DNA from 3 places in the Streptomyces sp. NBC_01450 genome. Region 2 is predicted to be linked to each of the others. Evidence: riboswitches for the same ligand, from Rfam matches in the RefSeq annotation. Region 2 holds a riboswitch; each other region holds the start of a gene.
The links. Region 2 has a riboswitch for cobalamin ahead of OG568_RS41535 (ABC transporter substrate-binding protein). Riboswitches for the same ligand answer to the same signal wherever they lie in the genome.
Positions count from the first base shown of each region.

Region 1: another riboswitch for cobalamin. It lies ahead of OG568_RS02415 (CbtB domain-containing protein); the one in region 2 lies ahead of OG568_RS41535 (ABC transporter substrate-binding protein).
Region 3: another riboswitch for cobalamin. It lies ahead of OG568_RS37435 (cobalamin biosynthesis protein); the one in region 2 lies ahead of OG568_RS41535 (ABC transporter substrate-binding protein).

Region 1 is NZ_CP109480.1:510,405-520,214, forward strand. Features, by position in the region: gene OG568_RS02385 (non-ribosomal peptide synthetase) at 1-1,307, opposite strand, end outside; gene OG568_RS02390 (Pls/PosA family non-ribosomal peptide synthetase) at 1,344-3,995, opposite strand; gene sbnA (2,3-diaminopropionate biosynthesis protein SbnA) at 4,580-5,557, shown strand; gene OG568_RS02400 (ArsR/SmtB family transcription factor) at 5,569-5,883, opposite strand; gene OG568_RS02405 (arsenate reductase ArsC) at 6,003-6,428, shown strand; gene OG568_RS02410 (Ppx/GppA phosphatase family protein) at 6,631-7,581, shown strand; gene OG568_RS02415 (CbtB domain-containing protein) at 7,744-7,965, opposite strand; cobalamin riboswitch at 8,002-8,162, opposite strand; gene OG568_RS02420 (histidine phosphatase family protein) at 8,262-8,849, shown strand; gene OG568_RS02425 (VOC family protein) at 8,899-9,270, opposite strand; gene OG568_RS02430 (LacI family DNA-binding transcriptional regulator) at 9,481-9,810, opposite strand, start outside.
Region 2 is NZ_CP109480.1:9,308,848-9,318,657, reverse strand. Features, by position in the region: gene OG568_RS41555 (hypothetical protein) at 1-9, shown strand, start outside; gene OG568_RS41550 ((2Fe-2S) ferredoxin domain-containing protein) at 6-329, opposite strand; gene OG568_RS41545 (ABC transporter ATP-binding protein) at 376-1,197, opposite strand; gene OG568_RS41540 (FecCD family ABC transporter permease) at 1,194-2,207, opposite strand; gene OG568_RS41535 (ABC transporter substrate-binding protein) at 2,204-3,238, opposite strand; cobalamin riboswitch at 3,292-3,469, opposite strand; partial or broken gene OG568_RS41530 (ImmA/IrrE family metallo-endopeptidase) at 3,580-4,479, opposite strand; partial or broken gene OG568_RS41525 (5-methyltetrahydropteroyltriglutamate--homocysteine S-methyltransferase) at 4,764-5,150, shown strand; partial or broken gene OG568_RS41520 (dihydropteroate synthase) at 5,190-5,726, shown strand; gene OG568_RS41515 (IS982 family transposase) at 5,714-6,607, opposite strand; gene OG568_RS41510 (hypothetical protein) at 6,810-6,983, shown strand; gene OG568_RS41505 (DUF4142 domain-containing protein) at 7,164-7,922, shown strand; partial or broken gene OG568_RS41500 (transposase) at 8,076-8,315, shown strand; gene OG568_RS41495 (YybH family protein) at 8,356-8,937, shown strand; gene OG568_RS41490 (hypothetical protein) at 8,989-9,180, shown strand; gene OG568_RS41485 (SDR family oxidoreductase) at 9,156-9,560, shown strand; gene OG568_RS41480 (TetR/AcrR family transcriptional regulator) at 9,667-9,810, opposite strand, start outside.
Region 3 is NZ_CP109480.1:8,430,852-8,440,661, reverse strand. Features, by position in the region: gene ypfJ (KPN_02809 family neutral zinc metallopeptidase) at 1-108, shown strand, start outside; gene OG568_RS37470 (VOC family protein) at 254-667, shown strand; gene OG568_RS37465 (hypothetical protein) at 701-2,104, opposite strand; gene OG568_RS37460 (alpha/beta hydrolase family protein) at 2,381-3,505, opposite strand; gene OG568_RS37455 (class II aldolase/adducin family protein) at 3,591-4,316, opposite strand; gene OG568_RS37450 (lysozyme) at 4,513-5,265, shown strand; gene OG568_RS37445 (inorganic phosphate transporter) at 5,478-6,731, shown strand; gene OG568_RS37440 (hypothetical protein) at 6,744-6,968, shown strand; cobalamin riboswitch at 7,080-7,220, shown strand; gene OG568_RS37435 (cobalamin biosynthesis protein) at 7,322-8,278, shown strand; gene OG568_RS37430 (cobyric acid synthase) at 8,275-9,807, shown strand; gene cobN (cobaltochelatase subunit CobN) at 9,804-9,810, shown strand, end outside.

The DNA of each region.
Region 1 (9,810 bases), 8.8 Mb from region 2:
GTCTGGGCGACCACGTGTCCCTCGCCGATCTGGAGGTCGTCGATCTTGGCGTAGAGGTGGTTGAGCATGCCCGCGTGCTCGCACATCGCGCCCTTCGGTTCACCGGTGGAGCCGGAGGTGAAGTAGATGTAGGCGAGTTGGCCGGGCGTGACGGGGATGCCGAGATCGTCTTCGGCGTGGTCTTCCGCGTAGGCCGTGTCGACGAGGAGTCGCTCGGTTCCAGGAAGGGAGTCGAGGGCCTGGTCGAGGGTGGTGGTGCTGCCGGGTTCGGTCAGGACCAGTGCGCATGCGGCGCGGGAGAGGGTGGTGGCGATGCGTTCGGCCGGGAAGTGCGGCTCGATGGGGAGGTAGGCGCCTCCGGCTTTGAAGACCGCGATGACGGCGGCCAGCCAGTCCAGGTTGCGTTCGGTCACCACCGCGACGACGCCTTCGCGATCGAGTCCGCGGGCCAGCAGGGCGCGGGCCAGCCGGTTGGCCCGGGCGTTGAGCTCTCCGTAGGTCCACTGCCGGTCGGCGTGCACGGCGGCGACAGCGTCCGGATGGGTCCGCACCCGGTCCTCGAACAGCTCGTGCATCCGCGCATCAGGCAACTCCCGCACGGGTCCGGCCAGTTGATCGAGCTGGAACCGCAACTCCTCGGCGGACAGCAGGCTCTGGTGTGCGTGCTGGGCATCGGGGTCGGCGGTGATCAGTGCGAGCGCGGTCAGATGGTAGCCGGCGATGCGGGCGGCGCTGTCGGCGTCGAGGGCGTCGGTGCGGTAGCGCAGCCGCAGTACGAGCCGACCGTCGTGGTGACGGACGCCCACCCGCAGTGCGGTGTCCTCGGCGAGGTCTCCGTCGACTGCGGCAGGATCGAGAACGGTCTCGAACAACGGCCCGACCAGGCCCAGTTCGCGCCTCAGAACGTCGACGTCCTCGGCCGGGACGTCCTGGTGTGCCAGCAGCTCGGCGGCGACCTGGTGGGTGTGGTGAAGCAACTCGCGCCAGGAGGCCGGCGCGGTGGTGAGCCGGCACGGGAGCGGGCTGCCGCCGAGGGCGACGTAGCCGGTGGTGATCTCCTGTTCTCCGGACAGTGCCGCGAGCACCTTGGCGTGCGCGGCCAGCAGGAACGAGTCGAGCGGTACCGTCAGCTCCGCCGCCAGTCGGCGCAGCCCGGTCACGGTGTCGTCGGGGACCGGCGTCTCGTACTCCGCCACGCCGGGCACCGGCTGAAGCGTCCAGCGTGGGGCGGGGGTGAAACCGCCGGCTGTCAGCACGCCGCGCCAGTACTCGCGGCCGCTGCGGGTGGGACTCACATGCGTTGCCATCGGGTCTTTCCTCTGCTTGGTGCCGGTGTCGTGGTGTCAGTTGCCGGGTGCCGGGGCGGCCTGGGTGACATGGAGTTCTCGACCGGCCTCGAACCGGGTCTTGTGGTCCGGCATTTCCCGGGCCGGATTGCCTCCCCACTGGGCTCGCGAGGGGATTTCCTCGCCCTTCATGAGGAAGGAGTCGGGGGCCAGTGAGGCGCCGTCGGCGATCGTCACTCCGTAGTGGACGAAGGCGCCGACCCCGAGGGTGCAGCCGCTGCCGAGGGCGCTGCGGTCCGACTTGAAGGCGCCGTCCTCCTGCGAGTGGCACTGGACCACGGTCCCGGCGTTCAGCGTGCTGTCGTCGCCGATGGTGACGAGGGTGCGCTCCGGGAAGAAGCAGCCGTCGTCGAAGACCCGCTTGCCGATCCGGGCCCCCAGCAGCCGCCAGATCACGTTCTTGAACGGGGTGCCGTCGAAGGCCTGGATGTAGTGGACCGAGGCCATCTTCCAGAAGCGCTCATGGCGCCAGAAGGGGGATTCGTAGATCGAGCAGTACAGCGGCTGCTGGGGCTTGAAGCCGGTGGAGGCCCGTTCGACGAGCGCGAAGTGGACGACGGTGTACGTGAGGGTGAGGACGCTCGCCAGTGCGATCGCCAGTGCGCCGAACGAGGGGTAGAGGTCGACCGCGCCCATGGTGATGAGGGTGATCACGAAGAAGTGGATCAACCGCGCCAGCAGGTACAGGCCGGCGGTCGCCGCGTTGTGCCTGTTCTTGGCGGCCAGGCGGCGGCGCAGCTCGTCGCCGGTCTCGAGGTGGTTGAACCGGTTGTCGCGCATCACCGTGCGCGGGATCTCGAAGCTGGGGGAGCCCAGCAGGCCCACACCTTCGCGTACGGGTCCGTCGATGGGGACCATGACCTTGGTCGCGAGCAGGCAGTTGTCTCCGGTCCTGCCCTGCGCGGGGTAGGCGATGCGGTTTCCGAGGAAGTTGTGGGGCCCGATCGACGTGCGCGACACGCGGAAGGACGTGCTGGAGAAGTCGGCGTTCATGATGGACAGTCCGTCGGCGATCATGGTGCCGGTGCCGACCGAACTCAGGTACGGGTTCTCCTGCTGCACCTCGGTGCCGAAGTTCGACCCGGTCTGCTCGACGCCGGACAGGTCGTATCCGAGGTAGCGCAGGTAGTGGACGATGCCGGAACTGTCGCCGAAGAGCGTGTTCAAGGACTTCCTGTTGGTCATCACCGCGATCGCCCGCTGGATGCCGTAGTGGAAGCCGTACAGCGGATAGACCTTGCCGGGTTCGATCGCCCGGCTCAGGAGGCGCGGCACGGTGCCTACCACGAGGAGGCCGGCGAGCAGTGAGCCGAAGAGGACGAGCACGGCGGCGATCAGGGCATCGACATAGAAGGCCGGGCTGGTCATCGGCTGGGGGTTCAGGACCGTCTGAAGCTGCGGAAGTCCGGCGATCAGGGCACTCACGCCGCCCAGCGCCAGCGGCAGGTACACCGCCATCAGGCTCAGCAGCTGCACGACGCCGTACGCGGTCCTCTTGGCGGTGGGGCAGTCGGCGGGGCCGACCGTCCGGTAGTCCACCTCGGTCGGCTGCGCCGGCGAGCCGTGCCAGCGTTCGCCGGCGGGTACCGCTTGGCCGGTGTGCAGGGAGGAGGCGTGGCCCAGCTGGGCGCCGTCGCCCATCGCGGTCTCGATGTCGAGGACCGTGTGCTCGCTGACCAGCACATCGCTGCCGAGGGTGACCGGGCCGGTCTGGATCACGCCGGCGTGGGCGCGGTAGCAGGACAGCAGCACGTCCTTACGGATGATCGTACCGTCACCGATGGTGAGCAGGTCGGTGCAGACCGGGATCGTGTGGGAGAGGATCGTGACGCCCTTGCCGATCCGTGCGCCGAGCGCCCTGAGGTAGAGGACGTAGAGCGGTGAACCGGCGAACAGCCGCACGGGGCTGGTGCGGATCAGGGTCTTGACGACCCAGAAACGCAGATAGGCCATGCCCCACAGGGGGAACTCCCCGGACCGCCAACGGCCGACGAGCGTCCACTTCGCCACGACCGGCAAGGCACACAGGCCGAGGAAGCCCGCGCCGGCGAGCAGGACGGACCGCAGATAGAGGTCGGACAGACCCGATCCCGTGGAGATCCACCGGTGGCCTTCCTCGGCGGCCAGGGCGACGAGGAAGGAATAGCCCAGGAAGATCAGGAACTGGAGCGTTCCGCAGACGAGGTAGCGCCGTGTACGAGCAGCCGCCGGCGTCTGCGCCCGCATCGTCTCCTCGGCCGATGTCTGTACGTCGGTCGGTGTCTGCGCCGGTGCCGACGCCGGCGCCTCCGCGGACGGGGACGGGACGGGGGCAGGGGTTGGGGCTGGGACTGGGGCAGGCAAGGCATCGGCGAGCGCGGCGGACAGGCTCCGGATGGTGGGGTACCGGTAGATGTCCTTCATCGACACCGTCGGCAGGTCCCCCTGCTTCCTGACCCGCGCGCAGAACTGGGCCATCACCAAGGAATCGGCGCCCAGGTCGTTGAAGAAGTGGCTGTCGGCCGGCACCTGCTCGACGCGCACGACGCCGGCCAGCACCTCGGCCAGACGCCTCTCGGTGTCCGTCCCCGGGTCGGTGTCCCCGCCGTCCTGGAGGGTCGAGATGTCAGCCGGATCGGCCGTCAAGACCTCCACGGATTTCTCTAGCACGTGAGCTCCTCGATGACGTTTCGTTCAGCGGCGGTAGGTGCGGACGGATTCGTGGTGTCCGCCTCTCCAGTAGGCCCGGCCGGGGAGTTCCTGTCCTGCCCCTGAATTTCGGGGCTTGACGCAGCACACCGGCCTTGATAGCCCGCCCATTTTGCCGGTCATCGCCCTGCGATCCCTTGCTTTCCGTGCGCGTCGCCCGACTTACGACCGCATCTCACAGGCGCCCGTTCGATCCGAGGGGAAAACACCCGGGAATTGCGCTGAACGTCGCCGCCTCGTCCAGCGGTGTCCGGGTGGGGAGCGGATACCTGAGTGGGGCAGGCCATGAGGGCCGGCAGCCCCCTTGCTCCAGCCCGGGTAGGGCCCGCCCATGCGCGCTGTTTCACCCCTGGAACGGCCACTTATGCGCGAAGAGAGCGCATGTCAAGCCCCGAATTTCGGTGGCATGACAAGGCTGCCCGGATTCGGGCGTACTGGAGAAGTTCCGGCGAGTCGCAACTCGCCACACCGAATTCCTCCCGGGCCGCACCCAGACGGATCAACGGCCGGAAGGCAGTCCCCTCACCACAGTCAAGGAGCCGACCATGCCCGTCATATCCGTTCCCCAGGACTTCAACGAGGACGACCTCTTCGTCGACCTTGAGGGAATCTTCGGGCAATCACTGTTCCTCAAGTGCGAGGGCTTCAATTTCGCCGGATCGATCAAACTCAAGGCCGCCACCGAAATGGTCGAAGCCGCCGAACGCGACGGCCTGCTGACGCCGGACTCGGTTCTGGTCGAGTCGTCCTCGGGCAACCTGGGCGTGGCCCTGAGCATGATCGCGGCCGCCAAGGGCTACCGGTTCCTGTGTGTGACCGACTCCCGCTGCAACCTGGCGACCAGGCTGATGATGGAATCCCTGGGAAGCCAGGTCCACCTCATCACCGAGCCCGACCCCGTCAGCGGCTTCCTCGGCGCACGCATCGACCACGTGCGCGCGCTGTGTGCCTCCGACGACCGCTATGTGTGGCTCAACCAGTACACCAACCCCGGCAACAGCATGGCCCACTACCGCAGGACCGCGCCGGCCATCGCCCGGCAGTTCCCGGAACTGGATGTGCTGTTCGTCGGGGCCGGCACCACCGGAACCCTGATGGGCTGCGCGCGCTACTTCCGCGAGTGGCACCGCCCGGTGCGCATCGTGGCCGTCGACAGCGTGGGATCGGTGACGTTCGGGGGCGCCGCCGGCCGGCGGATGATTCCCGGCCTGGGCGCGAGCAGGCGGCCGCCGCTCCTGGACGAGTCCTATGTGGACGACGTGGTGCGCGTGGCGGAGACCGACACCATCCGGACCTGCCATCGGCTGGCCAGGCGCGGGTTCCTGTTCGGGGGGTCCACCGGCACCGTGGTCAGCGGCGCGATGGACTGGCTTGGCCGGGAAAAGGGACGGGGGTTGACCGCGGTGGCCATCGCCCCGGATCTGGGTGAGCGGTATCTGGAGACCATCTACCAGACCAACTGGGTGCAGGACCTGTACAGCGAGGACCTCCTCGACTCCCAGACACTGACCAGCGCACCCTAACTCTCCGGCGGTCAGGGGCAGGACCGCTTGGTGTTGTTCTCGACGGTGGTACGCGCGGCTTCGGCGAGGTCGGTGAACTGACCGGCGAGGGAGGCAAGGGCCTCGGGCTTGAGCCGGTAGTAGACGAACCGGCCGCACGGCTCCGTCTCCACGATCCCGGACTCCCGCAGCACCTTCAGGTGGTTGGAGAGATTGGTCTGCTTGGCGCCCGTCTCCTCGATCAGGTGCGTGGTGCAGAGCGTCTCCCGGGCGAGAAGGGTCACGATCCGGAGCCTGAGCGGGTCGGCCAGGACCCGTATCAGATCAGCATCGGCTGACGTCAGCATGGACTGATACTGTCACATCACTCGAGGCTGATACGAGTTCCGGCCCGCGCCGACCAGGGTTCGCACCCTTCCGGCCGGCACTCACCCCCGTACGGCTGTTGACCGCGAAAGAAGTACCGATGTCTGCCACTCCGCTCGCCTCCGTGCTGTTCGTCTGTGTGCACAACGCCGGGCGTTCACAGATGGCCGCGGGCTTCCTTTCGCAGCTCGCGGGCGACCGGATCGAGGTCCGCTCGGCCGGCTCGATCCCGGGCGAGCAGGTCAACCCGGCCGCGGTCGAGGCCATGCTGGAGGTCGGCGTCGACATCGCCGCCCAGAAGCCGAAGATCCTCACCACCGAGGCCGTCCAGGCGTCCGACTATGTGATCACCATGGGCTGCGGCGACGCCTGTCCCGTCTTCCCTGGCAAGAAGTACCTCGACTGGGCCCTGGAGGACCCGGCAGGCAAGGGTGTGGAGTCCGTGCGCCCCATCCGGGACGAGATCAAGGCCCGCATCGAGGTCCTTGTCAGCGAGATCGATGCCACGCAGGGGCCGGGGGCGTGAGGTCGCTCTTCCTGCGCCCGGGTTCGAAATCGGCTGTGGCCCAGCCTTGTCCGGGCGGCACGTAGTGTTCACGGTTGGTGAGGGGACGCGCACGCAGTGGACCGGAAGTCCCGTCGCATCGGTGGCGGGGCCGTCGGAGCATGGGGAGACGATTTCGATCGGGTCCGGCATGGAGGAAACAGAGACCAGGGGAGGCGGTTGGATGCGGCAGGCCGGTGTACTTGACGTCGGGTGCCACAGCGCTCTGCTCACGGTGGTGCGGTCGCGGCCGGGCACGGTGATGGAGCCGGTGTTCTCCCACAAGGTGCGTCTGCGACTGCACGAGACGCTCGACCGGAAGGGTCGACTCGACGAGGCCGGGGTGGAGAGCGTCGAGCGCGCCGTGGCCCAGGCGGTCGCCTCCGACCCTCGACTGCGCGAAACCGACATGTTCGCTTTCGCCACCTCCGTCATCCGGGACGCACCCAACCGCGACGAGGTCATCCGGCGTGTGGCCAGGCGAACGGGTACCCGACTGAGCGTGCTGGACGGCGAAGAAGAAGCGCGGCTCGCCTATGTGGCGGCCCGCCAGTGGGCGGGCCCGACGGCCGGGCGCCTGCTGGTCCTCGACGTCGGCGGCGGCACCGTGGAGATCGCCTCGGGTACCGGAGACCAGCCGCACAGCGTCCACTCCCTGCCCCTGGGCGCCCGCAGAATCACCCGTGACTGGCTGCCCGGCGGCATCGCCCCGTCGAAACAGGGGCTCAACGAGATCCGTCGGTATCTGCGTCGAAAGCTGGAAGCCGTCCCCGACCTGCCTCGGGCGGAACCGGGGACACGCGTGCTGGCCTGCTCCAAGACGTTCGAGCAGCTCGCCCGGCTCGCCGCCGCCAGAGGCAAGGCACACCGCTCGCAACGGAAGCTGGGCCTGGCCCAGTTGCGTGCGTGCGTCCCGGTACTGGCGGCCGCGAATCCGGTCCGCCGCGCCAAGCTCCCTGGCATCTCCCGGCACCGTGCCGAACAGTCCCTGGCCGGAGCCCTGGTGGCCGAGGCCCTCATGGAGGCCTGCGAGGCCAAGGCGGTCGAGGTCTGCCCTTGGTCCACTCGTGAAGGCCTGCTGCTCGAGCACCTCGCCGCCCTCCACGACACGCCCGATCACCCGCGCTCGGCATGAGCAGCGCGGCCGACCGTGCGGGTTTCCCTCACAAGAGGGGACAGACGCAACGGCCCCGATCACCATGGCGATCGGGGCCGTAGTCGTGTCGGGGCCGCCGACGGACGGCAGCTTGGGGGGCTAACGGGCTGGCGGGTGCTTCAGGACGTTTCCTCGTCGCCGTCAGTGGCAGGGAAAGCCGAGCAGGTGGCGGGCGTCGTGGACCCACTCGTGGACGTTCTCGCCGGACACGAGGGAGGTGGCGCCCTGCTCGGCGCCGACGAAGTAGAGCAGGACCAGCATCAGGATGCCGAAGAAGACCGCCCAGGGGACGATCGCGGCGATCGGCAGCTTGGCCGGTACGGCGGTGGGGGTGGTGGCCGGCTGAACAGCGGACTGTGCCAAGGCAGAACCTCCTGGGGAACTCGCGTCCCGTCTCGGTGGTGCACAGGACGACTGGCGCGGGTCTGACTTGCCCGGTTCTCAGGCCGCCAAGAGGAGGCATGGGCACTCGGTTTACAGTGGCGCGACCGTGCCGGAATCTCACCGGCTTCCGCCGACCGTCGTCGATGTCGACGAGAACGTACCGCGAAGCGGAGGCGCGGCCAAGGGCGCACAAGGTGGCGGGGAATGCGCCCTATGCTCTGCGCGGGCTGCGAACTCCCCGGACGGACAGGGAAGTCGGACATGAGAGTGGGCGAATGACCAGCCGATTGATGATGATCTCACCCGCGATCAGTGCGGCGCTGCGGGAGGCACGCTTCGACGACGGAAGCCCGCTCGACGCGACCGGCACCGCGCGTGCGCGATCGGCCGCCGGCTCGCTCAGGGCAGCCGAACGGACACTCGTCTCCCCCACCCCGCGATGCCGGGAGACCGCCTCGGCGTTGGGGTTCGACGACACGGTCGAGACCGCGCCGACGGGACTCGATGTGGGCGGTTGGCGGGGCCGTACGCTGGCCGACGTCAGCGCCGAAGCACCGGACGCCGTCGCGCTCTGGCTGGCCGACCCCACGGCCGCCCCACACGGGGGCGAGTCGGTGCTCCACCTCTGCGAGCGGGTCACGGTCTGGCTGGATGAGGTCGCGCAGCTCTCGGGCCGGACCGTCGCCGTGGTCGAGCCGGAAGTCGTACGAGCCGCGGCCGTGCGGGCCCTCGGAGCACCGGAGTCCGCCTTCTGGCGGATCGACGTACCGCCACTGAACGCCGTCGAGTTCAGCGGGCGTGCCGGACGCTGGAACGTGACGTTCGGAAGACCGCTCGGCCACGCCGAAGGCACCACTCACTGAGCAGGCGCCGACCGCGGGCATTCCGACGACGGGAATTGTCAGACGGGCCCTAGTTGATGAGGGTCTCCTTCGGGCGGACCACGCAGAACTCGTTCCCCTCCGGATCGGCGAACACGGTCCACGACTCACTGCCGCTCTGCCCTACGTCCGCCCGGCGGGCGCCCAGCGCGAGGATGCGTTCGATCTCGGTCTCCCGGTCCTCGGCGGCGGACGTCAGATCGAGGTGCAGGCGGTTCTTCACGACCTTTCGGTCCGTCACCGGCATGAAGCAGATGCCCACCGGCGCGGTCTCGTCCGGCCCGATCACCACCTCCCGCTCCCGCTCGGACAGAATCCGCCAGCCCAGTACCTCGGCCCAGAACCGGGCCAGGGCAGGCAGGTCGTGCGCGTCGATGACGATGTGATGCAGCGAGACAGGCATACCGGCCAGTGTGCCCTGCGAACGCGTGGCGGTCGTCCCGCTCGCCGGTGCGGACAACGCCGAGCGCGGCAAGGGGGCCGGGCGCCGCGGCCGCGTTGTCGCGGGCCGCCGTGCGAGGGCGGGGCCGCTGCTCCTCGGCCGAGCCTCGCGCCACCTCGACGCCCACGCCATCCGCCCGCCGTGGATGCGCCGATCCCCCTCCCGGAACGCTCAGCTGGACTCGCGGACGATCAGTCGGCAGGGGACGGTGTGCACCCCCGGCGCCGGGTCGGCGTCGATGGCTTCGAGGAGTCGCAGGGCGGCGATCCGGCCGATCTCGGCGAGGTCCATGTCGATCGTGGTGAGGGGCGGCCTGCTGGCCAGGGCCATCGTGTCCCAGTTGTCGTAACCGACGACCGCGATGTCACCGGGCACGTCGACCCCCCGCTCGCGCAGCGCGTCCGCCACGCCCCGGGCGATCTGGTCGTTGCCGCAGAAGAAGGCGTCCGTGTCCGGTGCCGTGCGCAGCACCGCGTCGGCGGCGCGGCGCCCCCATGCCTC
Region 2 (9,810 bases):
GCTGCCTAGCGCGCCCTTCGGGGCGGGGTGAAGACGTAGAAGTCGAGGATGTCGGGGCAGGGGGCGATGCCAGGGCCGCCGGCCTGTACCCAGGCGGCGATGTCCTCGGTGGCATCGGGGTCGTTGACGAGGCCGAGCCAGACCGGGCGGGCGCCGGCGGCGCGCCCGGCGGCGGAGGGCTGAACGACGATCACGTTGGCGTGTTCGCATACGTCGAGGCAGGCCGAGATACGTACGGGGGCGGACTCTGCCAAGCGCGCGGTCTGCTGAGCGTGATCGACTCCAATCACCTTCGGGCTTCCGCAGCAGCAGTCCCGGCAGACCACCATGCGACACGGTGCCGGTTCGGCTGGGGTGTGCTCTGTGCGGCCTTCCTCAGGTCGCTGCCGAGACGTCACTCGTCGTGCTCCTCTTCCGGAAAGATCCATCCTGGGCGGCCGGCCGCAGGAAGCGGATCACGGGGTGGCCGGGGTCGTGGGTGACTTCGGCGCGGACGCCGTAGACCTGCTCGATGAGTGCGGGGGTGAGGACCTCGGCCGGGGTGCCTTCCGCGACGGCGCGGCCGTCACGCAGGACGAGCACGCGGTCGCAGTACATCGCGGCGAGGTTGAGGTCGTGGAGGGCGACCACTGTGGTGACCGGCAGGCTCGCGACGAGATCCAGCAGGTCGAGCTGGTACTGGATGTCGAGGTGGTTGGTGGGTTCGTCGAGGAGGAGTTCGCGGGGTTCCTGGGCGAGGGCGCGGGCGATCTGGGTGCGCTGGCGTTCGCCGCCGGACAGGGTGTGCCAGGACTGACCGGCGAGTTCGGTCAGTCCTGTGCGTGCCAGGGCTTCGGTGACGGCCTCGGTGTCGGCGGCCGTGGGCGGTATCCATGCTCGGCGGTGGGGGATGCGGCCCAGGGCGACGACGTCTTGGACGGTCAGTTCGGTTTGGGTGTGGGCGTGCTGCTCCACGGTGGCGATGCGACGGGCCGTGGCCCGGCGGCCGACCTCCGGCAGCGGGTGTCCGTCCAGGGTGACGACCCCGGCAGTGGGTGCGAGGGTCCCGGCGAGGAGTCTCAACAGTGTTGATTTCCCTGAGCCGTTGGGGCCGAGCAGGCCGACGGTCTCGCCGGGCCTCAGTGTGAGGGTGACGCCGTCGACGAGCGCCTTGTCGGCGATGCGCCGGACGACGCGGTCCGCGTGCAGGCTGGTCATACTCTTCTCCGTCCGCGGTAGAGCACGGCTACGAACGCCGGCACACCGATCAGGGACGTCACCACGCCCACCGGGACCTCCTGGGGGTCGAGGACGGTACGGGCGACGGTGTCCACCCACACCATGAAGACCGCTCCGGTCAGCGCCGTGACTGGCAGGAGGCGGGCGTGCCCGGAACCGGTGAGGGCTCGGGTCGCGTGGGGCAGGACCAGGCCGACGAAGCCGATGGCTCCGGCACAGCTGACCAGGGCTGCGGTGAGCAGCGCGGTCACGCACAGCAGGATCAGCCGGGTGCGGGCGACGCGGACTCCGAGTGAGGCGGCGGTCTCCTCTCCGAAGGCAAACGCGTCCAGGGTACGGGCGTGGCCGAGACAGACCAGGAGGACGACGGCCAAGGCGACCGTGCAGAGCAGCACCTGGTCCCAGTCGGCGCCCGTGAGGGAACCCAGCATCCAGAACAGCACTCCCCGGGTGGTCTCAGCGTCGGCGGAGGTCAGCACGATGAACGAGGTCAGCGCGGAGAACAGTTGCATGGCCGCGACCCCGGACAGCACCACACGGTCGACACTGTCGCCGAGGATGTGGCTGAGCAGCAGCACCAGCACGAAGGAGAGCAGCGCGCCGAGGAAGGCGCCCGCCGACAGAGACACGACTCCCCCGCCCACCCCCAGCACGACCACGGCGACTGCTCCCGTGGACGCACCGGAGGACACCCCGAGCACGAACGGATCGGCCAGCGGGTTGCGCAGCAGCGACTGCATGACGGCCCCGCACACGGCGAGCCCTGCCCCGCACACGGCGGCGAGCAGGGTCCGGGGCATACGCAGGTTCCACACGATGCCGTCGCGCAGCGGTGCCAACGTGCTGTCCCCGAAGCCCAGATGGGCCGCGACGGACGCCCACACGTCGCCCGTGGAGATGTCGGCGGGCCCGATCGTCACGGCGACGGCGACCGACGTGAGCAACGCGACCAGTCCGCCGCCGGTCATCAGCAGGAGACGGGTGCTCACTTGGCGAGCCCGAAGTCCCGCAGCCCGGCGGCGACCTTCTCGATCCCTTCGACCGTACGGATGGACGGGTTCATCGCCTGCCCGCTGAGCAGGACGTACCGCTTCTTCTTCACCGCGGTCAGGTTGCGGGTGACGGGGTTGGTCTCCAGGAAATGGATCTTGGCCTGCGCAGTCTCCGCGGTCTGCTGCTTGCGGGTCAGGTCGCCGATCACGATGACGCCGGGGTCGCGGTCGGCGACGGTCTCCCAGCTGATCTGGGGCCACTCGTCGTGGGTGTCGGCGAAGGCGTTCTTCGCGCCGACCGCGCGGGTGATGGCGCCCGGCGCGCCACAGCAGCCGGCCAAGTAGGGCGACTGGGAGTTGGCGAACCAGTACATGAGGGAGACGCCGGAGGCGTGCAGCCCGGCGGTGGCTTCGCGCACCCGCTGCTGCAGCTCGGCGACGAGTTTCTCGCCGCGTTGCTCGATGCCGAACGCCCGTGCCAGGTCACGTATTTCGTCGTACATGACGTCGAGCGTGAGCGATGTGCTTCGCGATCCGTCGCCACCGTCGTCGTTGTCCTTGCCCGCCGAACAGTCGGAGGGCGAGACGTACGTCGGAACGCCCAGCTCCTCGAACTGCGACCGAGTGGCTACGCCACCCTTGCCGAGGGTGGAGACGAACGACGCGGTGACGAAGTCGGGTTCGGCGTCCAGGACCCTCTCGAAGGAGGGCGCGTCGTCCGCGAGCCGTGGCACGGACGCGTTGGCCTTCCCCAGCCTCTTCATCACCGGGTCGGTCCAGGTCGCTGTGCCGGCCATGCGTTCGGCGAGACCGAGGGAGAGCAGGATCTCCGTGGTGCCCTGGTTCAGGGAGACGGCCCGCTTCGGGGCCGACTTCAAGGTGACCTTGTGGCCGCAGTTGTCGATGGTCACTGGGTAGCCCGCGGCGGCGGACTTCCCGGGGTCATCGGTGCCGCTCTTCGAGCCGCCACAGGCGGTGAGCAGCAGGGCGGACGCGAGGAGAAGTGCGGGGGTGCGGAGCACGGGCATGCCTCGGGGTCGGGGCTCGTACGCGGAGCCTGGCCTACGGACGTCCCTCCGCGCGGGGCGCGAAGGTGCCAGCAGGTATTCGGACTCGGGTTCGTCCGGACAGGGCGCCTTCCCGGTCTCCCAGTGGCGTTCTGTGCCCCGCCCGTCCCCCTCACCGCTGCGCGTCAGTTCCGGATTCGCACCGGATTCCCTGGCCTCGGGTGTGGCTCGACTGGCCTGATGAGGCTATCAAGCCCGTCGTAAGGTCAGTTCGTGCGATCGGTCACTGGATACGGGACGAACGTGCTGGTGTTCTCGTCGATCCGCAGGGACTGGCCGAGTGGCGGTGCTGCGCTCTGGGGGCAGACGGTCTCGTAGCCGAGGCCGTAGCGGTCGGTGAGGCGTTCGATGTCGTAGCGTTCCTCTTCTGCGGCCGAGTGGCAGGCGGTGTACGGCAGAATCAGCGCCGCCGCGAAGTAGTGGGCGATGCCGATGCGGGCCAGGTCACGGACGGAGGAACCGGGCGGGAAGTCCTCGCCGGCCTGACGGTCCAGTTCGTCGCCGTATTCGAGCAGGGCGAGCTGAGTGGCCATGCGGAACGCGCGCTGGCCGGGACGCAGGCGTGTGGACAGGAACAGGGTCCGGCTCGGCTCGTCGTAGTGGTGCAGGCGCTCGCCGGTCTCGGCCGCCAGTCGCACACCATGCCGATCGGTGAGGCGCGCGCCGAGGGCCCTTGCGACCTCGCCCGGGCGGACGCCGATCTCCTCGGCCAGCCGTTCCGCCGCGAGGTCGGTGTCGTGCAGGTAGTTCTGGCGGCGGTAGAAGAAGTCGCGGATCTCCTCGTGCGGCGAGCGGGAGGCCTCCCGCCCGGCGTCCCGACCGTCGGCCGTACCGGCGAGCCGTTCGGCCAGGAGCTGGTTGCGGCGGCCGAGATCGAGCAGGACCTGGGCAACGCCGGGCATGCGCGCGGCGAGGTCCGTGAGGTCGGACGGTGACACCCGGGCCTCGGCGAGTTCGCCGACCAATGCCTCGCGCAGATCAGCCACCAGCCTGCTCGTGTCACGCTCCGAAAAGAAGGCCGGGTCGACGCCGAAGGTCTCGGTGAGCCTGAGCAGGACCGGCACGGTGAGCGGGCGGGAGTCGTGCTCCATCTGGTTCAGATAACTGGGCGAGATGCCGAGGACTCGGGCCAGCTCGGCCTGGCTCATCCGGCGTTCCTCGCGCAGCCGCCGCAGCCGTGCTCCCGCGTAGATCTTGCTCACCGCGCTCCTCACGTCGCCGGGGACGGACGATCGTCAGCGTAGGCGACGAACGACCCGCCGCCCCCTTCGCGAACTTGGCAAAAGGCGCTGTGAAGATTCGCAGAAGTCAGCAGACATCCATGCTTGATGGCACTCAGTGCCAGTGTCAGAGTTTCAGTGCGGCCCTCCGGACCTTCGGCAGCAGGAGCACAACACCGGGCGCGATTCATGCCCTGACGTCGGAGAACACGGCCGTGATGCCCGCCTGCACGGCAGCATTGCTCAATTCCGCCCAGGGACGGGATAGCGGAGTACGTCCGGACACCCAGATCCACACCCACATGTGCTACGCCGAGTTCGGCGACATCGTCCGGGCCATCGACGACCTCGACGCCGACGTCATCAGCCTGGAAGCCGCCCGCTCGCACATGCAGGTCGCCCGCGAACTCGCCGACCACGGCTACCCGCGCGAGGCCGGACCCGGCGTCTACGACATCCACTCCCCGCGGGTGCCGAGCGCGGACGAGGCCGCCGAACTGCTGCGCATCGGGCTGAAGGCCATCCCGGCCGAACGGCTGTGGGTCAACCCCGACTGCGGCCTGAAGACCCGCGGCTGGCCCGAGACCCGCGCCTCGCTGGAGAACCTGGTCGGCGCCGCCCGCGCGGTCCGTGAGGAACTCTCCGCGTCCTGACGCAGGCCCCACCGGCCGGGGGAGGAAGCACCTGCCGTCCTCCCCCGTACAGCGTCACGCCCCGCCACCAAGGTGCTGACGGATCCCACGGGAGTGTGCGGAGGAATCGAGGAGTTCTTCGACGAGCGCCTGGCCGCTTGGGAGGCGGCCGGCATCAGTCACGACAGGTTGGTCATAGACCCGGGACTGGGCTACTTCCTGGGCGGCGGCCCCGAACCGTCGCTGAGGACTCCGGCCGGTCTCGAACGGCTGAAAGCCCGCTTCGACGTACCGGTGCTCATCTCCCCCTCCCGGAAGTCGTTCCTGCGGACGCTCACCGGGAGCGGCCTTTCCGGAATCGGTCCAGCCACACTGACGGCGGAGCTGTATGCCGCGCGCAGCGGCGCGGACTTCATTCGCACACACGACGTCGCCGCCCTCCGCGACGCGCTCACGGTTTTCGAGGCCCTGGAATCGGCCAAGGAGAGCGGCTGGTCATGCGGCGGGGCTGCCGAGGTCGGTGATCGCCTGGTCCTGGTACTCGGCGGAATGCCCCTTGGTCTAGACGAGTCATTCCGATGTGGTCAGTGGTCATAAGCGATCAAGGATCGTATGACGGGCTGGCCGGTCTTGTGGTTGTGCCAGATCGCGGCGGCCATCGCGAGGATGCGTTGGGCGACGCGGACGGCGACACCTTCGAAGGTCCGTCCACCGTGCCGTTCCAGGTCGAGCTGGCCTTTGAGGGTGTCGTTGACCGACTCGATCAGCTGTCGCACCGACTTCAGGAGGCTCTCGCCCCTGCGCTTCTTCTCGCGCTTGAAAGAAGGACGCAGCAACTCCGCGCCCCGGAAGGCCAGATCGGCCTCGAACTCCTTGGAGGCGAAGCCTTTGTCTGCGATCACCAGCAGGCTCGGCCGGTCCGTGGACAGGTGCGGTTCGCGGTCCAGCATCGCCGACAGCACCTCCCGCTCATCCAGTTTCGGGTTCGCCAGTGCCCACAGGATGGGCATCCCGGTCGGGGTGCATACCAGGAACAGGCGCAGGCCCCAGAAGAACCGGGAGTGCGAGGCGCAGTACCCGTATCCGGCCCAGCCGGCCATGTCCGACCGCTTCACCGTCGGACGCGAGCGGCCGCACTCCACCGGTGTGGAGTCGATGATCCAGTGGTTGTCGAACCAGAAGTCCGTATCGACGGCCAGCAGTCGTATTGCCCTCTTGACCAGTGGCAACGCTGCCCGCAGCCGCTTGTTCCAGCCCGGCTGCCTGGGCACGTACGGGAACATCGCTCCCAGTCGGGAGTCCACGAACCGCAGCCAGCGCGACTCCGAGGTGAAGCCCAGCAGCGCCTGGGCGACGGCAAGGGTGACCAGCTCAGAATCCGTCAGCTGCGGCGGTCGGCCAAGCCATCGGCTACCTCCGATCTCGTCGTCGATCTTCACGTACAGTGCGGTCAGCAGGGCGTCTAGGTTGTTCGTCACACAACGAATCTTGGACGCCCTGTCTGCGTTCCCAGACACACCGTCAGCATTCGGAATGACTCGTCTAGGTGTCGAGGATCGCGCGGCGCGATTCGCCCGGTTCCGGGAGCGAGACGGTGCAGTCGGCTTCTGGGCCGTCGAGCATCCGTCCCGGTGTCCACGTACTGCGTGACGAGCGCGTCACGGCTCTCCACCGCGCGGAATGATGGACATCACCGCCGTGTTCGAGGACTCGGTGCGCCCGATCGCCGACGCCGGGCTGGGCAGCTTCGTGGAACCGGGCAGCGCGCTGAGGCCGGATCTGCCGACCCGCAGCTCCTGGTCTCGCCGCAGGACACCCGCACTGCCCGGCCGTCCTCGCCCTGAACCCGCCTGACACCCGGAACATCCGAAGACGCCGCGTGCCGTCGTCCCGCACACTCACGCCCTTCCCGTGCGCCGTTCATGAACCCTTTTTCCGGGCCGGGTGAACCTGAACGGCACCGCGCACGTAATGCTCTTCGTCCGCCCCAGTCGGACGATGACGGATCGGCGGATTTCTTGACGGGCAGGAGGAATGGTGCAGCGTTCGCTGAACATGGTGGGCGGTATCTTCGTAGGGGGCGCGCTGGCCCTGACACTTGGCGCACTGATCTACCCGTCGATGCTCGGAGTTGACACCGTGTCGACCTCGAACGACCGGATCATTGCCAACACCCAGTGGGGGCCGTTGACCGAGGGGGACAGGGCCTTCGTGGTGGCGGTGCGCGCTGCCGGCCTGTGGGAGCACCCGGTGGGGCAGATCGGGCTCCAGAAGGGACAGAGCAAGGGGGTCCTCACCGCCAGTCAGCACCTGATCGACGGACACGCGGCGCTGGACGCGACCTGCCGCAAGATCGCGCCGATGCTGAACGTGACGCTGCCCAACGTGGCCAGTCCGCAGCAGGAAGGTTTCGTCACCACCCTCAAGGCGGACAGCGGCAAGCAGTTCGACATCGACTTCGCCAACATTCTTCGCCAGACGCACGGTTCGATCTTCAACACCGTGGCAAAGATCCGCTCGACGACGAAGAACACGCTGGTGCGCGCCCTGGCCGACCAGGCCAACGACACCGTCCTGGATCACATCACGGTGATGGAGAAGACCGGCCTGGTCGACTTCGACACCACGCTGTTCAACCAGACCACCCCGCCGAAGCTGCCCAAGTCGGACATGACCCCGCCGGTCCCGCCGGCCGGCCAGGCCCCGATCGTCCTCGCTCCGCCGCCGAACCCCACGTCCACCCCGGTGGACCTGGGCCCGGCCTTGAACGGCCAGTCCGCCAACGGCGGGTAGGCGCTGTTTCTCGGATCTCCCGACGTGAGTGGGCTGTGGGCGTCAGGCTGGCTGTATGGGTCGTGGGGATCTGGCGAATGCGGAGTGGGATCGGCTGATGTCGTTCTTGCCTCGTAGTGATGCGTGTGTGGGGCGGTGGAGTGATCACCGTCGGTGATCGGCGGGGTGCTGTACCGGGTGCGGACGGGTGTGCGGTGGAGGGACCTGCCGGAGCGGTTCGGGCCCTGGGAGACGGTCTATAGACGTCATCGCCGATGGTCAGCCGATGGAACCTGGGCGATGCTGCTGCCTCACATCCAGGCTGCCGAGGACGCCGCGGGCGGCATCGACTGGGACGTGTCGGTGGACTCGACAGCGGTGCGGGCTCACCAGCATGCAGCCGGCTCGAGGAAGGCGCCCCCGGCTGGCGGTTGTCAAGGAAGTCGAACCCCAGATGGGCATCGTGGTGTCCGCCAGGATCGACCTCTCCCAAATGATCGTCGACCCAGGGCTGGGCTTCACCAAGACCCGCGAGAACGACTGGACGCTGTTGGCGGACCCCGTCGGGCCGGTCCTGGAGCACGATGGAGTTCGACTTCCTCCTCAAGACCCGCGCCGGCCCGGACAGCATCGCCTCGGAGGAGCGGACGGGATGACTCCGGAGGATGCGACCGCCTGGGCACTGACCAGGCTCAACACGGCTCTCTACCATCATTACGACCGCCGCGAGCACGCCGCGGTACTCGAATTCCTCGCCGCCGACGCGCTGTACGAGGTGCACGGACGCGAGCTGCGGGGCCATGCCGAGATCCTGGAGGAGCTCAACGCCCGCCTCGGCCCCGAGGTGACCATCCGCCACGCCGTGGCCGCCCAGCACTTCCCCGCCATCAGCGACACCACCGCCCAGGGAACCATCACCCTGCTCGGATACGGCGGCCACATCTTCGAACTCTCCGATCACTACCGACTCGACAACGGGCGGTGGAAGATCGCCCACCTCGCCGCACGTCAGATCCTCGCCCCGGCAACCAGCTGACGGTCCACACGGCGGAGCGCCGCCTGACGGCAGATGCCTCCACCGTCGGGCATGCCACGGCCCGGCCGGGGCTCGGCCGTCGGCCTGGCACGCGAGGGAGCCCTGGTCGCCGTGCGCTACGCGCACAACGAACAGGCCGCGCAGGAGACCTCCGCACTCATCCACGTGAACGGCGGCCGGGCGTTCACCATCGCCGCCGAACTCGGCGCCCCTTCCTCATCACCCAGCGGGCCCTCGGACTGATCCCCGACCGAGGGCGCGTCATCAACATCTCGTCCGGCCTGACCCGGGTCGCCACCGGTATCACGGACAACGGAAACGCGATCTTCAAGATCCCCGAGGCTCGCGAGCGGATGTCGCAGCTGTCGGCGTTCAAGCGCGTCGGTGAGCCGGAGGAGGTCGCCGACGTCGTCACCTTCCTCGCCACCGACCAGGCCCGCTGGATCACAGGAGCGTTCATCGACGCCACCGGCGGCAGCCTCCTCGGCCAGACCGGACCGCCCCGGCACCGGGCGTGCAGGCACGCACCCCGGTGCCTTCGACACCTGCGCCATGTTCGCTGCTCACACCAACAACGAGTCCACTTGAGGCCAACGAAATCCGATGCAACAAGGCCGGGTTGACCGTCGGGACGACAGGATGGTCCCCAACGCCGCGTTCCCGAAAGCAGTGGTCGAGACATTCTGCGCCACCATCAGTGGGGGCCGAACCCAGGCCCCATCCCCAAGGTCAGCTCTTGCTGTTCGGGGCGGGGGCCACGGGGCCTGCCGGGGCGGCGCGGAGCATGGCCCTGTAAAGGGCCTCGTGCTCGGGCGAGGCGGGCAGCGGGCCCCGGGCGGGGGCCTCGAAGGACTGGACGAACAGGGCCACGAC
Region 3 (9,810 bases), 880 kb from region 2:
CGGGTGAGCCCGGAGGCATGGACGCACGGCTCGTCCGCGCAGCGGCAGCAGTGGTTCTACCAGGGCTATCGCACCGGCGACATGGCGCAGTGCAACACCTTCCGCTGAGACCGCGGACGCGGCCGGGAAGACCGCGGACGTGAGGCATGGCGGGCGGTTTCCGCGCGCCGCGGCGTTGTCAGTGCCCGGTGCAAGACTGGGCAGCGGGTGACATTCCGGCCCGGCAGGACGAGTTCCGGTGGGAGTGATCGGCATGGCAGGTACGGACGGCGGGCGCCCGAGCATCTGCCCGACGCTGCTGTACGCGGACGCGAAGGCGGCGATCAGGCAGCTGACGGAGGCCTTCGGCTTCTCGGAGGCCTCGGTGTACGAGAGCGAGGACGGCACGGTGATGCACGCCGAGCTGGTCCAGGGCAACGGCGCGGTGATGCTCGGCTCCAAGGGCCGCGGTGGTGTCTTCGACAGCGCGATGAAGGACGCCGGCCCCGCGGGGGTGTACGTGGTCGTGGACGACGTCGACGCGCACCATCAGCACGCCGTGGACCACGGCGCGGAGATCCTCATGCCCCCGACCGACCAGGACTACGGCTCACGGGACTACATGGCCCGGGACACCGAGGGCAACATCTGGAGCTTCGGCACCTACGCCCCGGAGATACGGGGCTGACCCGCGGCCCGGGCCTGATCCAGAAGACGGGTCCTAGCTTCCTCCGGTGTGGACCTGGAAGGCGGCGCGGCGTACGGCCTTGGCGAGGGCGGGGTCCGGGTGGGCGGCGGCGAGCGCGACCAGGACCTGGACGGTGCGGGGGTGGCCGACGGCGCGCACCTCGTCGAGGAGTGCGGGCACGGTGGGCTGCACCGCGGACTCCAGATGCCGTACGAGGAGCGGCGCCTCACCGTGGTCGGCGACGGCGGCGGCGGTGTCGACCCAGAGCCAGGTGGACTCTTCGCGGGTGAGCACCTCGTGGGCGTCCTCCGGATCGTGGCCGTCGTGCTCGGCGAGCCACAGCAGGGCGTAGGGGCGCAGCCAGGACTCCTCGGCCACGGCGCGTACGTCGGGCTCGGCGGGGGCGCCGACCACGCGCAGCGCCTCGAAGGCGAGGCCGCGGGTGAGGGCGTCCTCGCCGCGGGCGGCTTCGAGGAGTTCGGTGACGGCGCTGCCGACGGGGCGGGCGGCGAGCCAGGCGCGGTACTCGGCGCGGGCCGCGTTCGGGCGCAGCTGGGCGCAGCCGCGGAGCATGTCCGAGGCGGGCTGCTCGATGTTCCCGGCGGGGCTCTGCGCGGCGACGCAGATCTGCTCCAGCTTGACCCAGACCGCCCAGCTGCCGAGCGGGGTGAGCGTGGCCTGTCCTTCGGCGCAGGTGAGCGCGCCGACGGAGGCGAGCGCGTGCAGGGCCCAGTCGAGGAGGGGCGCGAGGGGGGCGTCCGCGATCTCGGTGGCCTCCGGGGCGGGCTCCGGCTGGGGACCGTAGGGGATCTCACAGCGCTCGGTGCGCAGTTCGATGACGCGCTGCTCGAGGAGGTCGAGGAGCTGCTCCATGGGGACGGGCCCGGCGGAGAGCTGGAGGAAGGAGAGCACCTGGGGCATCGCGGAGACGACCTCGGCGACGGCGGACGCCTCGCGGTCGGCCGGTTCCGGGTGGGCGAGCGACCAGGCGTCGAAGAGGGCGACCCAGCCGCGCAGAACGGCGCTGTCGTCGCGGTTCCAGGCGCGCAGTCGCCAGCCGGGGCGGGCGATGTCGCCGTGCACCTCGACGAGGCCGGCGAGGCGTGCGGTGTCCCAGTCCGCGCGGACCTGAGCCGGGGTCAGGCCCAACTCCTCGGCGGCCCGTTCGGCGGTCGCGTCGGCGAGGGTGCCCTGGCCGTCGGGGGTCGCGCCGTCGCTCCCCGGGCCGAGCGAGGCGTCGGCCCAGCGGGCGACGCGGGCCGCGGCGGCGAGGCCGGTGCGGGCCATGCGGGCCAGTTCCGCGGGCGGCGGAGTGCCCTCGGGGGGCCGGGGTGCGGGTCGGCGCGAGCTGCGCTGGGTCACCGCTCGGGGGGCGGAAGCCAGGGTGCGCGGGCGGACGAGTCGGAGCCTGGAGTCGCGCGGGTTACGGGACGTCACGGGTGCAGTCTTCCGGTTGACGGTCCGAAAACCCAAACGGAATGTCACAGCAGGCGACAGGGGTGGCCAATGGACGGGGTTCCGAGGGGGCTCGACACGTGTGAGCGAGGCCTCGTACGAGTTGACCGGATCCCAACCGGAAGGCTTGGGGGGCAGCTCCGCCGGGGGTGCGGGGCATGGTCGCGCGGGCGTGCGCGGGGCCTTCGCGGGGTCTGGGCCCGGAGGTCGTCGTGGAGCGGGGTGGCTACGTCAGCGGGGTGGCTACATCGGGGGTGGCTACATCAGGGGGGTGAGGAAGCGGCGTAGGGCCTCTTCGTAGTTCGGGGCGGCGTTCCACATGGCGCCGTGGGAGGCGTGCGGGACCGTGTGGAGGGTGACCAGGTCCGGACGGCGCTCGGCTAGGCGGCGTGAGGGGCCCCAGGGGGCGATGGTGTCGTCCGGGCCGTGCACGATCAGGGTCGGGATCTTGAGCCGGCCGGGGTCGGCGGCCTCCCGGATCCGGTCGCCGTGCAGACCGGTGCGGCCCTGGGCGGCGCGGACCGCGAGGGGCAGCAGGACGCTGGGGGTGCGGCGGGCCGAGGCGAGGGCGCGCAACGTGGCTCCCCAGTCGAGGACGGGCGAGTCCAGGATCAGCCCGGAGATCCGGTCGCGCAGGGCGGAGTGCGCGGCGGTGCGCAGGGCCATGGTGGCGCCGATGGACCAGCCGTACAGGACGACCTCGTCGGCGCCGTAGCGCACGGCGTAGCGCACGGCGGCGTCCAGGTCGCGCCACTCGGTCTCGCCGAGGTGGCTGAGGCCGTCCGGGGAGCGGGGTGCGCCGAGGTCGCCGCGGTAGGCGAGGTCGAGCACGGGGAGCCGGTTTCGGTGCAGGAACTCCATCACGTTCATGGGGTGCTCGCGGGTGGTGCCGAGCCCGTGCACCGTGATCACCCAGGTGGTGCGGGTGCCGGGCACGAACCAGGCGGGCAGCGGGCCGAGCTCGCCGGGGATGTCCACGTCGGCGTGGTCGAGGCCGAGGGCGCTGCCGGGGTTGCCGATGTGCAGGTTCGGGGTGAGCCACGCCTTGTCACCGGCCTCCAGGGTGCCGTGGGTGACGCGTTCGAGGCGGCGTACGACCGTGTCGGCGGTGTGGGGTGCGGCATCCAGGACGGGGCCGACGACCGCGTGCGAGCCGTCGCCCGTGAGGCCGTACCTTCCCGGGCGCAGGGAGGCCAGGTCACGGGTGAGCGTGATCCGGCCCGCGGCCGTGGAGTGCACGGTGAGCCGGGGCTCGGTCGGCAGCGGCCTGCCGGGCGGCGCCTTCAGCGCGGCGTCGCTGGCGAACCGGCCCGCCGCCACGGAGGCCGCGCCCGCGGCCAGGGCTACGGAGACGGCCGCGGCCGTCGCTTTGACAGTACGCACGGGTTCAGTCTCCCGGCGCGGCGCCGGGTCGGCCAGCGGGAGCGGGCGACGGACTCCCGCCTCCGGGTCGCCGCACCGCGCCGGATCAGCGGGGACCGGCCCCGCCGTCCTGCCCGTAGCGCCGCAGCCGCTCCCCCGCCTCGCCCACCTGTTCCGGCGAGAGCAGCGTCGGGGAGAGGCCGGGCACGGAGGACGCCAGGAGCCAGACGCGGGACATCCATTCCAGTTGGGCGGTGCGGTCGAACGCCTGGGCCAGTGAGGCTCCGTAGGCGATGGTGCCGTGGTTCTGGAGGAGGCAGGCCGTGCGGCCGGTGAGGGCCTGGAGCATGTTCTCGGCCAACTCCGGGGTCCCGTAGGTCGCATAGGGGGCAACTCGGACCGGTCCGCCGAGCGCGCCCGTCATGTAGTGGATGAGGGGGAGCTCGGTGACGAGGGTCGAGACGGCCGTCGCGTGCGCGGCGTGGGTGTGGACGACGGCCCGCGCGTCGGTGGCGCGGTGGATCGCGAGGTGCATCGGCAGTTCGCTCGTCGCGGCGAGCGAACCGAGGACCTGCCGGCCCTCGAGGTCCACGCCGACGGCGTCTTCGGGTCTCAGCCGGTCGTACGGCACTCCCGTCGGCGTGACCAGGACCATGTCGCCGACGCGGACGGAGACGTTGCCCGACGTACCGACGACCAGTCCGTCGGCCACCGTCCGGAGGGCCGTCGCGACGAGCTCGTCCCACGCGGCCGCCACCTCCCGCTGGTGCGCGCCCGGCGCGCTCTGCCTCGCGTCCCGCACTTCCCGTGCGTCCCGCCGCTGCTCAGCCATGCGGCGATCCTGCCAGGCGCGGGCGTCAACCGGCTGTCGGCGAGGGCACTTTAGGGCGGAAGCCAAACGTCCGTAAGGGCACATAGCGGGACATAGCACCCTCTCGGGGTGATTGGCTGGCGATCGATGGCCTTTCAACGATCTTCCAATAGCCTCTGGGGGATTTGTCACGCACGTCGCCATTCCGGGGGGAAATATGGCCCGTGATCACAAACCACTCCTTCGTCGTGCCCGCGTCCTCGCGGCGGCGGCAGCCGTCGCGGCACTCACCGCCGCGGGGACCGCTCTCGCCGGGGCCCCGGTCGCGGCGGCGGCCAAACCCAAGGGCCACGACGTCTCCTCGCACCAGAAGAACGTCGACTGGCGGGGCGCGAAGGCCAAGGGCGCCCGGTTCGTCTATGTGAAGGCGACCGAATCCCACACGTACCGCAATCCCTACTTCGGCCGGCAGTACAACGGGGCGCGCGACGCGGGGATCCTCCGCGGCGCCTACCACTTCGCGGTGCCGGACAAGTCGTCCGGCGCCACCCAGGCCGCGTACTTCGTGCGCAACGGCGGCGCCTGGCGCGCGGACGGCTGGACGCTGCCGCCCGCGCTCGACATCGAGTACAACCCGTACGACAAGAAGCACAAGTGCTACGGCCTCAGCAAGGCCGGGATCGTGAGCTGGATCCAGGCGTTCAGCGACGAACTCGAACAGGAGACCGGCCGCCGTCCGGTCATCTACACGACCACCCACTGGTGGAACACCTGCACCGGCGGCAGCAGCGCCTTCGCCGCGAACCACGCCTTGTGGCTCGCCCGCTACGACTCCGCGGACACGGGCGCGTTGCCGGCCGGCTGGTCGATGTGGACGTTCTGGCAGTACGACAACAGCGGCACGCTCCCGGGTGACCAGAATCTCTTCAACGGATCCCTGACCCAGCTCAAGCGGTTCGCCAAGGGCTAGGCACCCTCGAAGACCCCTCGGCGGAACCCGAAATTCCGCCTCCGTTCGAACATCTGGTAAACCATCGGGCCGCCCCTCCCGCACACTGACCCTTACAAGCGGAGGGGCGGTCCACCGTTTGATACACCCCAACGCCCGCCCCAGTTCATCTTCCGTTCACTCAGGTTGCCTACGGTCCACCTGCCACTGACGCCAAACAGAAGCCTGGGTAAATGGAACACATCACGCTCCTCCTCGGAATCGTGATCGTCACCGCTCTCGTGTTCGATTTCACGAACGGTTTCCACGACACTGCCAACGCGATGGCGACGACCATCTCGACCGGCGCTCTGAAGCCCAAGACGGCGGTGGCCATGTCCGCCGTGCTGAACCTCGTCGGCGCGTTCCTCTCCGTGGAGGTCGCCAAGACGATTTCCGGCGGGATCATCAACGAAGAGGGCATTCGCGTCCAGGTGATCTTCGCGGCGCTCGTCGGCGCCATCCTCTGGAATCTGCTGACCTGGCTTCTGGGTCTGCCCTCCAGCTCCTCCCACGCACTGTTCGGCGGCCTGATCGGCGCCGCGGTCATGTCGGCCGGCTGGTCGTCGGTGAACGGCTCGACCGTCGTCACCAAGGTGCTGATCCCCGCGGTCGCCGCGCCCATCGTGGCCGGACTCGCCGCGATGCTGGCCACCCGGCTGACGTACCGGATCGGCAACCGCGCCGACGAGAAGGCGACCGCCAAGGGCTACCGCGCCGGCCAGATCGCCTCCGCCGGCCTGGTCTCCCTGGCACACGGCACGAACGACGCCCAGAAGACGATGGGCATCATCACCCTCGCGCTGGTCACCGGCGGCGTCATAGCCCCGGGCTCGAACCCCCCGCTGTGGGTCATCGTCTCGGCCGGTACGGCCATCGCGCTCGGTACCTACCTGGGCGGCTGGCGCATCATCCGCACCATGGGCAAGGGCCTCACGGACCTCGCGCCGCCGCAGGGCTTCGCCGCCCAGACCAGCGCCGCGACGGCCATCCTGGCCTCCTCGCACATCGGCTTCTCCCTCTCCACCACTCAGGTCTGTTCCGGCGCGGTGATGGGCTCGGGCATCGGCCGCAAGGGCGGTGTGGTCCGCTGGTCGACCGCGACCCGGATGTTCGTCGCCTGGGGCCTGACCCTGCCGGCCGCCGGCCTGGCCGGTGCCTCCGCCGAGTTCCTGACCAAGCAGGGCACGTGGGGCATCGTCCTCACCGGGGCGCTGCTCGTCGCCGGCGCCGGCACCATCTGGAAGCTCTCCCGCCGCCAGCCGGTCACCGTCGACAACGTCAATGCCATCGACTACGGGGCCGCCGAGCCCGCGGGCGTCGTCACCACCGCGATGGCCGCCGTCACCCCGCCGCCCGCGGGCCCCGTCACCGGCGACCTGTCCGGCGACCTGAAGACCACCATCCCGTCCCCGGACGCGGAGCCCACCCGCCCGGCCACGGTGTAAGGACAGAACAGCATGCACATCGACTGGGCAGCCCTCGGCTCCGTCTTCGGAGTCAGCCTCGTGACCACCGTCGGCCTCGTCGGCCTCTTCACCCTCGGCATCGTCGGCCTCTCCAAGCGCGAGTCCGCGTCCGCCCAGGGCGGCTCCGCGACCCTCGCGGTCACCGGCGCGTACGTCTGCTTCGCGGCGTGCGCCGCGGCGGTGGCGTACGGCATCTTCCTGATCGTCGGCAAGTAACCCAAAACGGGCACCACTTCGAGTGGGGTGCGGGACGGATCACCGTCCCGCACCCCACCTGTATGTGGGCCTTCGCACACTCTCCCCGTGCAGGTCAACAGCAAGTTGACGGGTCTTCCAACCCGTGGTGGACTGCCGGAGCCAAGTACGGCGACAGAAGAGGAAGCCGGTGTGAATCCGGCGCGGTCCCGCCACTGTGACCGGGGAAGTAACTCCCCGGGAGCCAGGAACTCTCCCCGCCGGTCTCGTCGAACCAGGGCGTGGACACCCTGAGTGAGGACATAACGCCATGCGCGGCTGCCCAAGTGCCCTGCGAGCGACGGTTCCACCCGACCTGACGGTCGGCTGACCCCGTGCGTGCCGATCGCGTCTTCGCGTACGGCGCCGCCGCCGGCCTCCTCGGCGATCTGCTGCTCGGCGATCCCCGCCGGGGGCATCCGGTCGCCGTGTTCGGGCGGGCCGCGGGAGCCGTGGAGCGGGTGCTGTGGCGGGACCACCGTGGGTGGGGCGCCCTGCACACCGCCGTATGTGTGGGCGGTGCCGCCGGACTCGCCGCCGTCGCGTCCCGTGCCGTACGCCCCTCACGTGCCGCGTCCGTCGCGCTGACGGCCGCCGCCACCTGGGCCGTCGTCGGGGGCACCACGCTCGGGCGGGAGGCCCGGGCCATCGGTGACGCCCTCGCGGACGGGGAGATCGAGACGGCCCGGGAGCGGCTGCCGCATCTGTGCGGGCGGGATCCCCAGGCCCTGGACGCCGACGGCATCGCACGCGCCGTCGTCGAGTCCGTCGCCGAGAACACCTCCGACGCCGTCGTGGGCGCCCTGGTGTGGGGGGCCGTGGGCGGAGTCCCGGGGCTCGTGGGCTTTCGGGCCGTCAACACCCTTGACGCCATGGTCGGTCACAAGTCCCCCAGGTACCGGCGGTACGGGTGGGCCTCCGCGCGGCTCGACGATGTCGCCGGATGGCCGGGGGCACGTCTCACCGCCGTGCTCGCCGCCCTCGCGGGTGACAGCCCACGCGGGGCCGCGAGGGCCTGGCGCGTCGATGCCGTCAAGCATCCGAGCCCCAACGCCGGGCCCGTGGAGGCCTCGTTCGCGGGGGCGCTCGGGGTGCGCCTGGGCGGCACCCTCTCCTACGGCGGGCGCGTCGAGCACCGTCCCGAACTCAACGGCGCCGGGCGCGCCGTGCACGTCGACGACATCGAACGAGCCGTACGGCTGTCACGGCGCGTCGGCTGGCTCGCCCTCGGCGTGAGTGCCGGCGGGCGGCTGCTCGTACAGAGGCTTCTCAGGAAGGGGCGTACGTCATGAGCGGCGGGCTGCTCGTCGCCGGGACCACCTCCGACGCCGGCAAGAGCGTCGTGACCGCCGGGATCTGCCGGTGGCTGGTGCGGCAGGGCGTCAAGGTCGCGCCCTTCAAGGCGCAGAACATGTCCCTGAACTCGTTCGTGACGCGCGAGGGCGCCGAGATAGGGCGCGCGCAGGCCATGCAGGCGCAGGCCGCCCGGGTGGAGCCGAGCGCGCTCATGAACCCCGTGCTGCTCAAGCCGGGCAGCGACCGCAGCAGTCAGGTCGTCCTCATGGGAAAGCCCGTGGGCGAGATGACCGCCCGTGGCTACCACGGCGGGCGGCAGGAAGCCCTTCTCACCACGGTGCTGGACTGCCTCGCCGAGTTGCGGGGCACGTATGACGCGGTGATCTGTGAGGGGGCCGGCAGTCCTGCCGAGATCAATCTGCGGCGGACCGACATCGTGAACATGGGGATCGCGCGCAATGCGCGGCTGCCCGTGCTCGTCGTCGGCGACATCGACCGCGGGGGTGTGTTCGCCTCGTTCTTCGGGACGGTCGCGCTGCTGTCGCGCGAGGACCAGGAGTTCGTCGCCGGGTTCCTCGTCAACAAGTTCAGAGGGGAGGTCTCCCTGCTGGAGCCGGGACTCGACATGCTCCACGGCCTCACCGGGCGGCGTACGTACGGCGTCCTGCCGTTCCAGCACGGCCTCGGCATCGACGAGGAGGACGGGCTGCGGGTGTCGTTGCGGGGAGCGGTCCGGGAGTCCCGGGTGACCTCCCCCGTCGGCGAGGACGTGCTGCGCGTCGCCGTCTGCGCGATCCCGCTCATGTCCAACTTCACGGACGTGGACGCGCTGGCCGCCGAACCGGGTGTCGTCGTGCGGTTCGTGGACCGGGCCGAGGAGCTGGCCGACGCCGACCTCGTCGTCGTCCCCGGAACCCGGGGGACGGTGAAGGCGCTGGAGTGGCTGCGCGAGCGTGGACTCGCGGACGCCGTCGTGCGCACGGCCGCCGAAGGCCGGCCCGTACTGGGCATCTGCGGTGGCTTCCAGATCCTCGGCGAGCACATCCAGGACGAGGTCGAGTCACGCGCCGGTCATGTCGACGGGCTCGGACTCCTCCCCGTCCGCGTGCGGTTCGCACGCGAGAAGACCCTGACCCGGCCCGTCGGGGAGGCCCTCGGCGAGCACGTCGAGGGGTACGAGATCCATCACGGTGTCGCCGAAGTCATGGGCGGTGACGCGTTCATCTCCGATGACGACGGACACGGTCTGGACGGGTGCCGGGTCGGTGCCGTCTGGGGCACGCACTGGCACGGGGCGCTGGAGTCGGACGGCTTCCGGCGTGCCTTCCTGCGCGAGGTGGCGGCCGCCGCGGGCCGCCGATTCGTGCCGGCCGCCGACACGTCGTTCGCCGCGCTGCGCGAGGAGCAGCTGGACCGGCTCGGCGATCTGATCGAGGAACACGCGGACACGGACGCGCTGTGGCGGCTCATCGAGTCGGGCGCGCCGCAAGGACTGCCTTTCATTCCACCGGGAGCGCCCGCATGAGCA